DNA from 3 places in the Pseudomonas sp. A014 genome. Region 2 is predicted to be linked to each of the others. Evidence: predicted binding sites of a transcription regulator. Region 2 holds the regulator's gene; each other region holds the start of a gene.

Region 1 (4,773 bases), 800 kb from region 2:
CCCGGATCATGCTCGTCGGTGAACAGCACGATGGGCCGTGGCTGGTCGCGACTGACCAGCACCACCTGTTCCATCACATCTCGACCCGGTGACTCGGTATCGATCAGCACGACATCCGGACGCACCGTTTCGACGCAGGTAGGCAGGTCGATGGTCAGCCCCGGCGCCTCGATCACATCGAAGCCAGTTTCGATCAGGGCGGCCTTGAGGCGACCGACCTTCTTCTCGGTATCATCGATCAGCAGAATACGCAGCATGGTGGCCACCTTCACGAACCAACCCGCATGTGCGGGGCGTCATCCAGGGCGTGCAGGCGGAAACTGCGGGCATAGGCATGGGGGTCGCTGCCGTCCCAGCGGATGCCGTCGATCAGCAGGCTGCTGCGCATCGGCGCATCGGCGCAGGGTACGCCCACGGCCTGGGCTGCTTCACGGTACAGCGCCAGTTGTTGCACACGCGTGGCCACCGCCAGGTAGTCCGGATCCTCGCGCAGCAGGCCCCAGCGTCGGAACTGGGTCATGAACCACATGCCGTCGGACAGATAGGGCAGGTTCGCCCGACCTTGGTCATGCACGCGCAGGGCGTGACGATCCTGCCAGCGGTTGCCCAGCCCGTCGTGGTAGTCGCCGAGCAGGCGCGGTTCGATGTTGCTGGCTGGCGTATCCAGGTAGGCCCTGCCGCTGAGCAGTTGCGCCGTGCCTCGGCGATTTTCCGCGCTTTGCTCGATGAAACGGCTGGCGGCGAGTATCGCCTTGATCAGTGCGCGGGCGCTGTTGGGGTAGTGCTCGACGAAAGCGCGGGTGCTGGCCAGAACCTTTTCTGGATGGTCCGGCCAGATCGATTGACTGGTTGCCAGGGTGAAACCCTGGTTCTGCCCCACGGCGTCTGCCGACCAGGGCTCGCCGGCACAGAAGCCATCAATGCGCCCGGCCTGCAGGTGCGCGACCATCTGTGCCGGTGGCACCACCACGCTGTCGACATCGTGCAACGGGTGGATGCCCTGGCTGGCCAGCCAGTAGTACAGCCACATGGCGTGGGTGCCGGTGGGAAACGTCTGGGCGAAGGTCAGGCGTGCGCCACGCTGGTGCACCAGCCGTGCCAGTGCTTCAGGGCTGGTCACGCCCTTGCGCTGCAGTTCCGGGGAAAGGTTGATGGCCTGGGCATTCTGATTCAGGCCCATGAGCACCGCCATATCATTGGCCACGGCACCGCCCATGCCCAGGTGCATGGCGTAGACCAGCCCGTACAGGCAGTGGGCAGCATCCAGTTCGCCGCTGGCGAGTTTGTCTCGGGTCCCGGCCCAGGAGGCCTGACGCTGCAGATTGAGGGTCAGACCCTGGAGCTGGGCGAAGCCCTGCGTGGCCGCGACCACCACCGAGGCGCAGTCGGTCAGGGCCATGAAACCGATGTTCAGGCTGGGTTTCTCGGGGGCATCGCTGCCGTTGACCCAGGCCAAGGGTGTTGTCGGAGGGGCTGTGTTCACGAAATATCCTCACCCGTACCGATCGGGTTGCCAGCGCTTCGAAGCAACCCATGTGCCAAGGCCCTGTCGCGCGGACGGCGCGCTGGCTATAATCGCATCCCTCACTCACCCCCGAGTCCTGCCTGCCCATGTATACCCTGGCCCGCCAGCTGCTGTTCAAGCTTTCCCCGGAAACCTCCCACGACCTGTCGCTCGACCTCATCGGCGCCGGTGGCCGCCTTGGCCTCAATGGCCTGCTGTGCAAGCGCCCGGCCTCGGTGCCGGTGACCGTCATGGGCTTGAACTTCGCCAACCCCGTGGGCCTTGCCGCAGGCCTGGACAAGAACGGCGCGGCGATCGATGGCTTCGCCCAGCTCGGCTTCGGCTTCGTCGAGATCGGCACTGTCACCCCACGACCCCAGCCTGGCAATCCGAAGCCACGGTTGTTCCGCCTGCCGGAAGCGACTGCGATCATCAACCGCATGGGCTTCAACAACCTGGGTGTGGATCACCTGCTGGAACGGGTGCGCGCGGCGCGTTATGACGGCGTGCTGGGCATCAACATCGGCAAGAATTTCGACACGCCAGTCGAGCGTGCCCAGGACGACTACCTGATCTGCCTCGAAAAAGTCTACACCCAGGCCAGCTACATCACGGTCAACGTCAGCTCGCCCAACACTCCCGGGCTGCGCAGCCTGCAATTCGGTGATTCGCTCAAGCAACTGCTCGACGCGCTGGCCGAGCGTCGTGAACAGCTGGCGAGCGAGCACGGCAAACGCGTGCCGCTGGCGATCAAGATCGCACCGGACATGAGCGATGAGGAAACCGCGCTGGTGGCGGCAGCCCTGGTCGAGTCGGGCATGGATGCGGTAATCGCGACCAATACCACTTTGGGTCGCGAAGGGGTCGAAGGGCTGCCGTTCGGGGGCGAGGCGGGTGGGTTGTCCGGCGCGCCGGTGCTGGAGAAGAGCACTCACATCGTCAAGGTGCTGGCTGCTGAGCTGGGCGGCAAGTTGCCGATCATCGCTGCGGGCGGGATCACCGAAGGTCGCCATGCCGCCGAGAAAATCGCAGCCGGTGCGAGCCTGGTGCAGATCTATTCAGGCTTCATCTATAAGGGCCCTGCACTGATTCGCGAAGCGGTGGATGCAATTGCGGCGCTGCCCCGCTAACAAAGACGCGGCCCAATAAAAAGGGCCCCTTCAAGGGGCCCCTGGGCCGCAGCCCGCCGCCCGGATGGGGCGTGCATGGTGACTCGAATTCAGTGTCCTCGTTCAGCCAACGGCGTGATTTTCGTTGAGTCTCTGGATGCCAGCGGTGCCGGTCATGCCGTCCCAGTTGTCGCCGCGACCTTCACGCCAACCGTTGATCCATGCCTGGCGAACGGATGGCAGATTGAAGGGGCAAAGTTCGCGGGATTTGCCGGTTACCCCGTATTGGTAGCCACGTGAATATGCTCTTTCCAACGGATCACGCTTAAGTCTTCTCATAGGGTGTTGCCCTCACTTGTTGACTGTAATGTCCCGTCGGCCTCTCCGAGGCCGGGCAGAATCTTTCTGCCGGTTTTGCGCTCGCTGCCGGCGTGGCGAGCTGAAAGTGCCGCCTCGTTGCGAAGCGGCCTGAGGTCAGTTCTAACCAATGCGGGTCACAGTGTGAATGATCAATTTGTCATAAGGACGTAACCTTTCCAGGGGTGAGGGGATAAGTAAATAAATGCGACTCAACCTTGTTTAGGTTTTGTCCCGCTATGATGAGGGTTTGCCGATGATTGAAATCATTTGGCCATTGGCGCCATCGAACTGACGCAACATCTGGTAATGCGACGAAGGGTCACATCGATGCCTTCGTTAGACGAAATTTTCACACTGCCCGACGATCCAACCACCTTGCGCCAGCCGGCGCTGGATGTCGATCGGGTGGCCCGGTTTGCCGAATGATCGGCACGCCACCCGGATACCTGCTGGAAGGGTATCCGGCAAACTCAGGCAACAGCGATGCGTCGCGTTGCCAGCACACAGCCCAGAGGCTCTGGAATCTACATGTCGGACTCACTCGAACTCTATCTCACCTGCCCCAAAGGCCTGGAAGGGCTGCTTGCGGAAGAAGCCCGCGGCCTGGGCCTGGCCGACGTGCGCGAGCACACCTCGGCGATCCGCGGCGCGGCCGACATGGAAACTGCCTACCGGCTGTGCCTCTGGTCGCGCCTGGCCAACCGCGTGCTGTTGGTGGTCAAGCGCTTCGCCATGAAAAACGCCGACGACCTCTATGATGGCGTGCACGGTGTCGACTGGCAGGACCACCTGGCCGCCGACGGCACCCTGGCGGTGGAGTTCAGTGGCCATGGATCGGGCATCGACAACACCCACTTCGGTGCGCTCAAGGTCAAGGACGCCATTGTCGACAAGCTGCGCAACCGTGAAGGCCAGCGCCCATCCGTGGACAAGATCGACCCTGACCTGCGTGTACACCTGCGCCTGGACCGCGGTGAAGCCATCCTGTCCATCGACCTTTCCGGCCACAGCCTGCACCAACGCGGCTATCGCCTGCAGCAGGGTGCTGCACCGCTCAAGGAAAACCTGGCTGCCGCGGTGTTGATCCGCGCCGGTTGGCCGCGTATTGCCGCCGAGGGCGGCGCGCTGGCCGACCCCATGTGCGGTGTCGGGACCTTCCTCGTCGAAGCTGCGATGATTGCCGCCGATATTGCACCGAACCTCAAGCGCGAGCGTTGGGGCTTCAGTGCCTGGCAGGGCCATGTCCCAGCGCTGTGGCGCAAGGTGCATGACGAGGCCCAGGCCCGTGCCCAGGCGGGCCTGGCCAAGCCGCCTTTGTGGATTCGCGGCTACGAGGCCGATCCGCGGTTGATTCAGCCCGGACGCAACAACGTCGAGCGCGCAGGCCTGGGTGACTGGGTGAAGATCTACCAGGGCGAAGTCGCCAGCTTCGAGCCGCGCCCGGACCAGAACCAGAAAGGCCTGGTCATCAGCAACCCGCCCTATGGCGAGCGTCTGGGGGACGAGGCGAGCCTGCTCTACCTCTACCAGAACCTCGGCGAGCGCCTGCGCCAGGCCTGCATGGGCTGGGAAGCGGCGGTGTTCACCGGCGCACCCGAATTGGGCAAGCGCATGGGCATCCGCAGCCACAAGCAGTATGCGTTCTGGAACGGTGCGCTGCCGTGCAAGCTGTTGCTGTTCAAGGTCCAGCCCGACCAGTTCGTGACGGGTGAGCGTCGCCCGACCGATGATCAGGCCGGCGACTCGCGTGCGGCACCGGCCGTGGCCCATGAACCGGCACGCCTTTCCGAAGGCGCGCAG
Region 2 (4,773 bases):
GGTTTCCAGTAAGGGTTTGGCAGGCAGCGCACGTCGAACACCAGATCGGCGTCCACCGGCATGCCGCGTTTGAAACCGAAGGATTCGACGAGAAAAGCGGTGCCGGGTTCAGGCTGGTTGAGCAGGCGCAGCTTGATCGAGTCACGCAGCTGGTAAAGATTAAGGCTGGTGGTATCGATCTTGAGGTCGGCGAGGTCGGCGATGGGGCCGAGCAGTTCGCTTTCTACGCGGATCGCTTCGGCGAGCGAACGGTCCGCGTTGGTCAGCGGGTGGCGACGGCGGGTTTCGGAGAACCGCTTGAGCAGCGTGTCCTCGTCGGCGTCCAGGTACAGCACGTCACACTGGATGTGACGTGCGCGAGCGTCCTCGAGCAATTCGGGGAAGCGCGACAGATGGCTCGGCAGGTTGCGCGCATCGATGGACACGGCGACCTTGGGTTGCATCAGTTCGGTATTGATCAGCGCGTTTTCCGCCAACTGCGGCAGCAACCCGGCGGGCAGGTTGTCGATGCAGTAGTAGCCGTTGTCTTCCAGCACATCGAGCGCGGTGCTCTTGCCGGAGCCGGACCGGCCGCTGACGATGATCAGGCGCATGTTCAGTGCTCGTTCTGTGCGTCCAGGACTACCTGGTAGAGGGCTTCGCTGCTGTCGGCGGCACGCAGGCGATCACGGACTTCCTTGCGATCGAGCATGCTGGCGATCTGGCGCAGCAGTTCGAGGTGGGCATCGGTGGCCGCTTCCGGGACCAGCAGCACGAACAGCAGGTCCACGGGGGCGCCGTCGATGGCGTCGTAGTCGATGGGAGCGTCCAGATGCAGCAGGGCGCTGACGGGGGCAGTACAACCTTCCAGGCGGCAATGAGGAATGGCGATGCCATTACCGAAACCGGTGGAGCCCAGTTTTTCGCGAGCGATGAGCTTTTCGAAGACGTCTTGCATCGCAAGCTCAGGTACTTGCTCGGCAATCAGGTTGGCGACCTTTTCCAGGGCGCGCTTCTTGCTGCCGCCCGGCACGTTCACGAGGGAACGGCCGGGGGTCAGGATGGTTTCAAGTCGGATCATGGATGAGGGGGATCAGCGGGCAGCTGCACCTTGCAGCAGGCTTTGCTGTTTTTCCTTGTGTTTTTTCAGTTGGCGGTCGAGCTTGTCAGCCAGTGCGTCGATCGCGGCATACATGTCTTGGTGTTCAGCGTTGGCGACCACTTCGCCGCCGGGAATCTGGAGTGTCGCTTCAACCTTCTGCTGCAGCTTTTCGACTTTCATGATCACCGTTGCATTGGTGATCTTGTCGAAATGTCCTTCCACGCGGGCGAGCTTCTCGAGCACGTATTCGCGCAGTGGTTGGGTGACTTCTACATGCTGGCCACTGATGTTGACTTGCATACAGCTTCTCCTTTGTTGCCCGTGCATAAAGAGGCAGGTATTGCACCTGCCACTGAAACGCTGTGGCACATCCCGGCGCTACATCAATCGCTTGCGCTCGCTCGACGGGGCAATCCCCAGCGATTCGCGGTACTTGGCGACGGTGCGGCGGGCTACCTGGATGCCTTGTGCCTCCAGTAAACCAGCGATCTTGCTGTCACTCAATGGCTTTTTCTGATTTTCCGCGGCCACCAGTTTCTTGATGATCGCGCGGATCGCCGTAGACGAGCATTCGCCGCCTTCGGCGGTGCTCACATGGCTCGAGAAAAAGTATTTCAATTCGTAGATGCCACGGGGGGTGTGCATGTACTTCTGTGTGGTGACCCGCGAAATGGTCGATTCGTGCATGCCTACCGCTTCGGCGATGTCGTGCAGCACCAGCGGTTTCATGGCTTCGTCGCCATGATCGAGGAAGCCGCGCTGATGTTCGACGATTTGCGTGGCCACTTTCATCAGCGTCTCGTTGCGGCTTTGCAGGCTCTTGATGAACCAGCGCGCTTCCTGCAGCTGGTTGCGCATGAAGGTGTTGTCGGCGCTGGTGTCGGCGCGGCGGACGAAGCCTGCATACTGCGGATTGACTCGCAGGCGAGGCACGGCCTCCTGGTTCAATTCGACCAGCCAGCGGTCGCTGTCCTTGCGTACGATGACGTCCGGGATCACGTACTCCGGCTCGCTGGATTCGATCTGCGAACCTGGGCGCGGATTGAGGCTTTGCACCAGCTCGATGACCTGGCGCAGCTCGTCTTCCTTGAGCTTCATGCGACGCATCAGCTGGCTGTAGTCGCGGCTGCCGAGCAGGTCGATGTAGTCGGTAACCAGGCGCTGGGCCTCGGCCATCCACGGCACGCTCGCCGGCAGCTGGCGCAGTTGCAGCAGCAGGCATTCGCCCAGGTTGCGGGCGCCGACGCCGGCCGGCTCGAATTGCTGAATGCGGTGCAGCACCGCTTCGACTTCATCCAGCTCGATGTCCAGCTCGGGATCGAATCCGGCGCAGATTTCCTCGAGGCTGTCTTCCAGGTAGCCCTGGTCGTTGATGCTGTCGATGAGGGTGACCGCGATCAGGCGGTCGGTGTCGGACATCGGTGCCAGGTTGAGCTGCCACAGCAGGTGGCTCTGCAGGCTTTCGCCGGCAGAGGTGCGGGTGGTGAAGTCCCACTCGTCTTCATCGTTGCTGGGCAGGCTGCTGGCGCTGGTCTGGTAGATGTCTTCCCAGGCCGTGTCGACCGGCAATTCGTTGGGGATGCGCTCGTTCCACTCGCCTTCTTCGAGGTTTTCCGTGCTGACGGTAGTTTCCTGGAAGCTGTTGTCCTGGGCTTCGGCGGCAGGTTTGCTTTCGCCGTTTTCCGCCATTGGATCGCTGTTGTCGAAGTCGTCGCCGTCTTCCTGACGTTCGAGCATCGGATTGGACTCCAGCGCTTCCTGGATTTCCTGCTGGAGGTCCAGGGTGGAGAGCTGGAGCAGACGGATGGCCTGTTGCAACTGCGGGGTCATCGTCAGTTGCTGGCCCATTTTTAGGACGAGCGATGGTTTCATGGCTGGGGCTTAATACCTTGTTCGCCGGCGCGCATGCGCCATCCACTACAGGGCGCCGGAGCGCCAAATCTTAAGCAAGTTATATGCCTGAAATTGTAGCGTTTGCCTAGAGCACTGTAACACTTAAGCCCGTTTCACCAGGCATTTCCAATGCTCCAGGCAGCTCCCGGGCGTCAGAGTCGGAACTCGTGGCCCAGGTAGACTTCCTTGACCAACTGGTTGGCCAGGATGGTCTCGGCGTCGCCTTCGGCGATCAGTTGACCATCGTTGACGATATAGGCGGTCTCGCAGATGTCGAGGGTTTCGCGCACGTTGTGGTCGGTGATCAGTACGCCGATGCCCTTGGCCTTCAGATGGTGGATGATCTGTTTGATATCACCCACGGAAATCGGGTCGACGCCGGCGAAGGGTTCGTCCAGCAGGATGAATTTCGGCGCAGTCGCCAGGGCGCGGGCAATTTCGACGCGACGGCGTTCGCCACCGGACAGGCTCATGCCGAGGTTGTCGCGGATGTGGCTGATATGGAACTCCTGCAGCAGGCTTTCCAGCTCCTTGCGCCGTCCCTCGCGGTCCAGGTCCTTGCGTGTCTCGAGGATGGCCATGATGTTGTCGGCGACCGACAGCTTGCGGAAGATCGAGGCTTCCTGCGGCAGATAGCCGATGCCTGCCTGGGCCCGGCCATGCATGGGCTGATGGCTGACATCGTTGCTGTCGATGAGCACGCGGCCCTGGTCGGCCTGGACCAGCCCTACGATCATGTAGAAGCAGGTGGTCTTGCCGGCGCCGTTGGGGCCGAGCAGGCCGACGATCTGGCCGCTGTCGATCGACAGGCTGACGTCGCGGACGACCTGGCGGCCCTTGTAGCTCTTGGCCAGGTGCTGGGCTTTGAGGGTTGCCATTTACTCGGCCTTTTTCTTCGGTTGGATCACCATGTCGATACGCTGACGAGGTGCGGTCACGTTACCACCACGGCCAGCGGTCGCCACCTGGGTCTTGGTGTTGTAGACGATCTTCTCGCCTTCGGTGGTGTTGCCTTCGTTCTCGACCTTGGCGCGGTCGGTGAGGATGACGATATCCTTCTGCGCCTGGTACTGGATGGTGACGGCCCAGCCCTTCATCTTGTCGGGTTTTGCAGCGCTCTGCTGTTGCTCGAAGTAGGCCAGGTTGCCCACCGAGGTCACGACGTCGATGTCGCCCGAGGCGGCGCGAGTCATGGTCACGGTGTTGCCTTTGATCATCATCGAGCCCTGGGTGATGATCACATCGCCGGTGTAGGTGGCAACGCCCTGTTTGTCGTCCAGATGCGCGTTGTCCGCCTGGATGCGGATTGGCTGGTCACGGTCGTTCGGCAGGGCCAAGGCGCTCGCGCTTCCCAGTGCTGCGCTCAGGCTGAGCAAAAGGGGGAGGGTTTTAACGAGCCTCATACTGTCCTCTTACGTTGGACAGCAGGTCCATCCTGCCGTCTTCCAAATATGCTTTCATTCCTACACCCGTAGTCGTGCCACCGGCGCCGTCGATTCTAACGGCTTGGGCGGTCTGCGCATATTGCTTCTGCGGGAACACCGTCATGCGGCTACTGGTGATCAGGGTGTCGCGTTGTTTTTCGTCGGTGCGGGCGATCCGCACGTTGTCGATCAGTTCGACCTCGGTACCGTCCGGGTTGACCTCGGCGCGCACGCTCTGCACGTGCCATGGGAAAGCTGTCCCACGGTAGATGTGCATGTCTGGCGTGGTCACCAGGGTGACTTCGCTGGCCTTCAGGTGCTCGACCTTGTCCGCGGTCATCTCGTATTGCAGCCTGCCGTCGGGCAGGTACTGTA
Region 3 (4,773 bases), 1.5 Mb from region 2:
ACGCTCAACCTCGCCACCGAAGTCGGCGTGGCCGGGGGTGTCGACGATGTTGATGTGGTAGCCGTTCCAGTTGATGGCGGTGTTCTTCGCCAGAATGGTAATGCCGCGCTCTTTTTCCTGGTCGTTGGAGTCCATGACGCGCTCGTCGTTGAGCTCGTTACGCTCCAGGGTGCCGGACTGGCGCAGGAGTTTGTCGACCAGGGTGGTTTTACCATGGTCAACGTGGGCGATGATGGCGATGTTACGCAGATTTTCGATCACAACTGTATCTCGTGCAGAGGATTCGGTTTGCCGCCAGTCTAGGCGGCCAATATGAAGGTAAAAGGCTCAGCGGGCCCGCAGGTCGGGAGGGCGATGGCGGATGCTGCCGCCATACAGCCCTGGCGTCTTATGCCGGACGATAAACACGCACATTGGCATGTCCCTCACTGAGCAGGTGGTGTGCGTGCAGACGGCTCATCACACCCTTGTCGCAATAAAGCAGGTACTGCCGGTTGGCATCGAGCTGCTTGAACTTGCTGTTGATCGCGTAGAACGGCAGTGCCTGGACCTCGACGCCGTCGATCTGCAGCGGTTCGTCTTCCTGGGCGTCAGGGTGACGGATGTCGATGACGATCTGACCTGGCAGCGCCTCGGCCACTTCCTCGATATCGATATCCTTGCCCAACTCGTCGATCACGTGGTCGATGGAGATCAGCTTGGCGCGTTCCAGGGCGCGCTCGAGCACCGCCATGTCGAACTGCTTCTCTTCATGCTCCATGCGGTGGCGCTTGGCATGGGTGGTCGGGTTCACCGAGATCACACCGCAGTATTCGGGCATGTGCTTGGCGAAATCGGCGGTGCCGATCTGGTAGGCGGTATTGATGATGTCCTGCTTGTGGCTGGCCAGCAGCGGACGCAGCACCAGCTTGTCGGTGGCCGAGTCGATGATCGCAAGGTTGGGCAGGGTCTGGCTGGAAACCTGCGAGATCGCCTCGCCGGTGACCAAGGCGTCGATTTCCAGGCGATCGGCCATGCGCGCCGCGGCACGCAGCATCATGCGCTTGAGCGTCACGCCCATATAGCTGTTGTCGACCTTGCCGAGAATCTCGCCGACCACTTCCTCGAACGGCACGCTGATGAACAGCACGCGCTGGCTGCTGCCGTATTTCTTCCACAGGTAGTGCGCAACTTCCATCACGCCCAGCTCGTGGGCACGGCCACCGAGGTTGAAGAAGCAGAAGTGGGTCATCAGGCCGCGGCGCATCATCTGGTAGGCCGCCACGGTGGAGTCGAAGCCACCGGACATCAGCACCAGCGTCTGCTCCAGCGCACCCAGCGGGTAGCCGCCGATGCCGTTGTGCTGGTTGTGGATGACGTACAGGCGCTGGTCGCGGATTTCGATGCGCACCATCACTTCGGGGGTCTTCAGGTCGATGCCGGCGGCGCCGCACTGCTGGCGCAGCTGGCTGCCGACGTAGCGGTCGACGTCCATCGAGGTGAAGTCGTGGTGGCCGCCGCGCTTGCAGCGTACGGCGAAGCGCTTGCCGGCCAGCAGGTGACCGAAGTGCTGCCTGCATTTGTCGACGATGTCGTCGAAGTCGCCCAGCGGATACTCCTGCACCTGCAGGAAGTGGGTGATCCCTGGGGTGCAGGTCAGGCGTTCGATCATCTCGCGCTGGACTTTCTCGTCGTCGATGCGGGTGACCACCTCGAGATTATCCCAGACACCATCGACCACGAGCTCCGGATCCAGATCCTTGAGCACGTTGCGGATGTTCTTGCCGAGCTGGCGGATGAAGCGCTTGCGCACCGGCCGGCTCTTGATGGTGATCTCTGGGAAGACTTTGACGATAAGTTTCATTGGGTTAACAGCGCGCCCGGGGCCTGCCGAAAATGAGGGGCGCGAATTATAGCGGAAATGGCTCGAGGTTTGAGCAACTTTTGATCAGAGGTTTGTTCGAGGGCTTTCCAGGCGGGATTGATGGAGCCTGCAAAGGCCCTTTCGCGGGTAAACCCGCTCCCACAGGATCTGCGCCAACCGGTAACCCGTGGGAGCCGGCTTGCCCGCGAAGAGGCCCTCAAAAAACGCATCACATCCAAATAAGCGCACCAAAATGACGCATTAACGCGAGTAAATGCCTTTTATGAGTGCACTGCCCCACTCACTTCCCTCGCCAAACGCCCGCAAACGCCCACTTTCACGGTGCCCTCGCCATTTTCGGGCACTGGCATGCAATTTGCTCCCTTGTGATGCAGGTAAGCTTGGCCGACTATCCGCGCCCGGCGACACCCTTTTTCCAGGGCAGCGGCCAAGCGCACCCTAGACCATCCGGAGGACAACATGTCGAAGTCGGTTCAACTCATCAAAGATCATGACGTCAAGTGGATTGATCTGCGTTTCACGGACACCAAAGGCAAACAGCACCACGTCACCATGCCGGCTCGCGATGCGCTGGATGAAGACTTCTTCGAAGCTGGCAAGATGTTCGACGGCTCCTCCATCGAGGGCTGGAAAGGCATCGAAGCTTCCGACATGATCCTGCTGCCGGACGACTCGTCCGCCGTGCTCGACCCGTTCACCGAAGAGCCGACCCTGATCCTGGTCTGCGACGTGATCGAGCCGTCCACCATGCAAGGCTACGACCGCGACCCACGCGCCATCGCCAAGCGTGCCGAAGAGTTCCTGAAGACCACCGGCATCGGCGACACCGTGTTCGTCGGCCCAGAGCCTGAGTTCTTCATCTTCGACCAGGTCAAGTTCAAGTCGGACATCTCCGGCTCGATGTTCAAGATCTACTCCGAACAAGGCTCCTGGATGACCGACCAGGACGTCGAAGGCGGCAACAAGGGCCACCGCCCTGCCGTCAAAGGCGGCTACTTCCCGGTTCCGCCGTGCGACCACGACCACGAAATCCGTACCGCCATGTGCAACGCCATGGAAGAAATGGGCCTGGTCATCGAAGTTCACCACCACGAAGTGGCGACTGCCGGCCAGAACGAGATCGGTGTGAAGTTCAACACCCTGGTCACCAAGGCTGACGAAGTCCAGACCCTGAAGTACTGCGTGCACAACGTTGCCGACGCCTATGGCAAGACCGCAACCTTCATGCCGAAGCCACTGTACGGCGACAACGGCTCGGGCATGCACGTTCACATGTCGATCTCCAAGGACGGCAAGAACACCTTCTCCGGCGAAGGCTATGCCGGCCTGTCCGACACCGCCCTGTACTTCATCGGCGGTATCATCAAGCACGGTAAGGCCCTGAACGGCTTCACCAACCCGGCTACCAACTCCTACAAGCGTCTGGTACCAGGCTTCGAAGCCCCAGTCATGCTGGCCTACTCGGCCCGCAACCGCTCGGCCTCGATCCGTATCCCTTACGTTTCCAGCCCGAAAGCCCGCCGCATCGAAGCGCGCTTCCCGGACCCGGCTGCCAACCCGTACCTGTGCTTCGCTGCACTGCTGATGGCCGGCCTGGACGGTATCCAGAACAAGATCCACCCAGGCGATGCCGCCGACAAGAACCTGTACGACCTGCCGCCTGAAGAGGCCAAAGAGATCCCACAGGTTTGCGGTAGCCTGAAAGAAGCCCTGGAAGAGCTGGACAAGGGCCGTGCGTTCCTGACCAAGGGCGGCGTGTTCTCCGACGACTTCATCGACGCCTACATCGAGCTGAAGTCCGAAGAAGAGATCAAGGTCCGTACCTTCGTTCACCCGCTGGAATACGACCTGTACTACAGCGTTTGATGTGCGCGGCGCCTGCGCCGTGACCGTCTAGAGAACGGCCTCCTTCGGGAGGCCGTTTGCGTTTTCACATCCAGAATTTACAGAACCTTCCTACTAGAAGGTTAGTAAAATTGCTGCGAGACTCAGAGGCTCCAACCCCATGGAGACTCCCATGCGTCGTTCATTTATCACCTTCTCCTGCATCGCAGGGCTGTCCGCTTGCGTGAATGCCAACGAGCCCCGCTCCCCCTTCGATCCCCTGCTCGACAGCATCGAACAGCGACTGGAAATCGCCCAGGCTGTCGCACTGCATAAATGGGATCGCCACCAACCGGTTCAAGACAGCCCACGTGAGCAACAGGTACTGGCCAAGGTCGGCCAGGCAGCCAGTGCACATCGATTGAGCGCCGACCGTGCCGAACAGTTCTTTGCCGATCAGATAGAAGCCAACAAGCTCAGGCAGTACCACCTGCTCAACCAGTGGCACCTGCAACATCAAGCGCCTGATATTCCGCGCCAGGACCTCGCCAGCGAGATCCGCCCCATACTGGATCAGCTCCAGGACCGATTGCTCGATGCACTGGCCGAGTTCGACCAGCAACGTCCGCAGCGCTGCAGTGAAGCCCTGGCTGAAGCAATTGCATCGAGAACTACCGATGCCCCGCGTCGCCTGTTCCTGATCAGGGCTACCGCCAACCTGTGCCAACGCCCCTGACGCTCTATGCTCTATATTGGTGCACAAAACCGCTGAACGCCCCGCAATGCACCCCAAATTAGGTCAGGAGAATCGGTAAACCAGGCTTTTCTGAGCCGATTTTGCGCATATCCAGCGCTTTATCGGGCAATTCCGCTTCTTTTCGGAGCCTTGGTTTGTTTCTTGCATTTTCAGGCTATCAGCGGATTACCAGCGTGCCCGCCCCTGGTCGAGCCAGGGGCGCCATGTGCCAGAACAGCGCCAAAAGAGGTCAACCACGCACCATGACCATCAGCGATGCACAGCACCGTCTGCTCCTGGACAACCTGACCACTGCCACCTTGCTGCTCAACAGCGACCTGCGCCTTGA

Evidence for each region. Region 2 encodes sigma-54, which starts transcription at its own class of promoters, with help from an activator protein. Its sites were predicted from a motif close to ANTGGCATNNANNTTGCTNT; they were not measured.
Region 1: ACTYOL_RS08850 (CmpA/NrtA family ABC transporter substrate-binding protein) is a predicted target of sigma-54. The motif match lies at 1,524-1,543, and genes of this name have one in related genera.
Region 3: glnA (glutamate--ammonia ligase) is a predicted target of sigma-54. The motif match lies at 2,207-2,226, and genes of this name have one in related genera.

Annotation. Positions count from the first base shown of each region.
Region 1 covers NZ_CP199001.1:1,890,738-1,895,510, forward strand. The annotation lists gene ACTYOL_RS08845 (ANTAR domain-containing response regulator) at 1-257, opposite strand, end outside; gene ACTYOL_RS08850 (CmpA/NrtA family ABC transporter substrate-binding protein) at 269-1,483, opposite strand; gene ACTYOL_RS08855 (quinone-dependent dihydroorotate dehydrogenase) at 1,612-2,634, shown strand; gene rmf (ribosome modulation factor) at 2,737-2,952, opposite strand; gene rlmKL (bifunctional 23S rRNA (guanine(2069)-N(7))-methyltransferase RlmK/23S rRNA (guanine(2445)-N(2))-methyltransferase RlmL) at 3,502-4,773, shown strand, end outside.
Region 2 covers NZ_CP199001.1:1,087,209-1,091,981, forward strand. The annotation lists gene rapZ (RNase adapter RapZ) at 1-593, opposite strand, end outside; gene ptsN (PTS IIA-like nitrogen regulatory protein PtsN) at 596-1,060, opposite strand; gene hpf (ribosome hibernation-promoting factor, HPF/YfiA family) at 1,073-1,381, opposite strand; gene ACTYOL_RS05240 (RNA polymerase factor sigma-54) at 1,460-2,953, opposite strand; gene lptB (LPS export ABC transporter ATP-binding protein) at 3,127-3,852, opposite strand; gene lptA (lipopolysaccharide transport periplasmic protein LptA) at 3,853-4,377, opposite strand; gene lptC (LPS export ABC transporter periplasmic protein LptC) at 4,364-4,773, opposite strand, start outside.
Region 3 covers NZ_CP199001.1:5,567,145-5,571,917, forward strand. The annotation lists gene typA (translational GTPase TypA) at 1-261, opposite strand, end outside; gene thiI (tRNA uracil 4-sulfurtransferase ThiI) at 389-1,843, opposite strand; gene glnA (glutamate--ammonia ligase) at 2,324-3,730, shown strand; gene ACTYOL_RS25770 (chorismate mutase) at 3,882-4,424, shown strand; gene glnL (nitrogen regulation protein NR(II)) at 4,688-4,773, shown strand, end outside.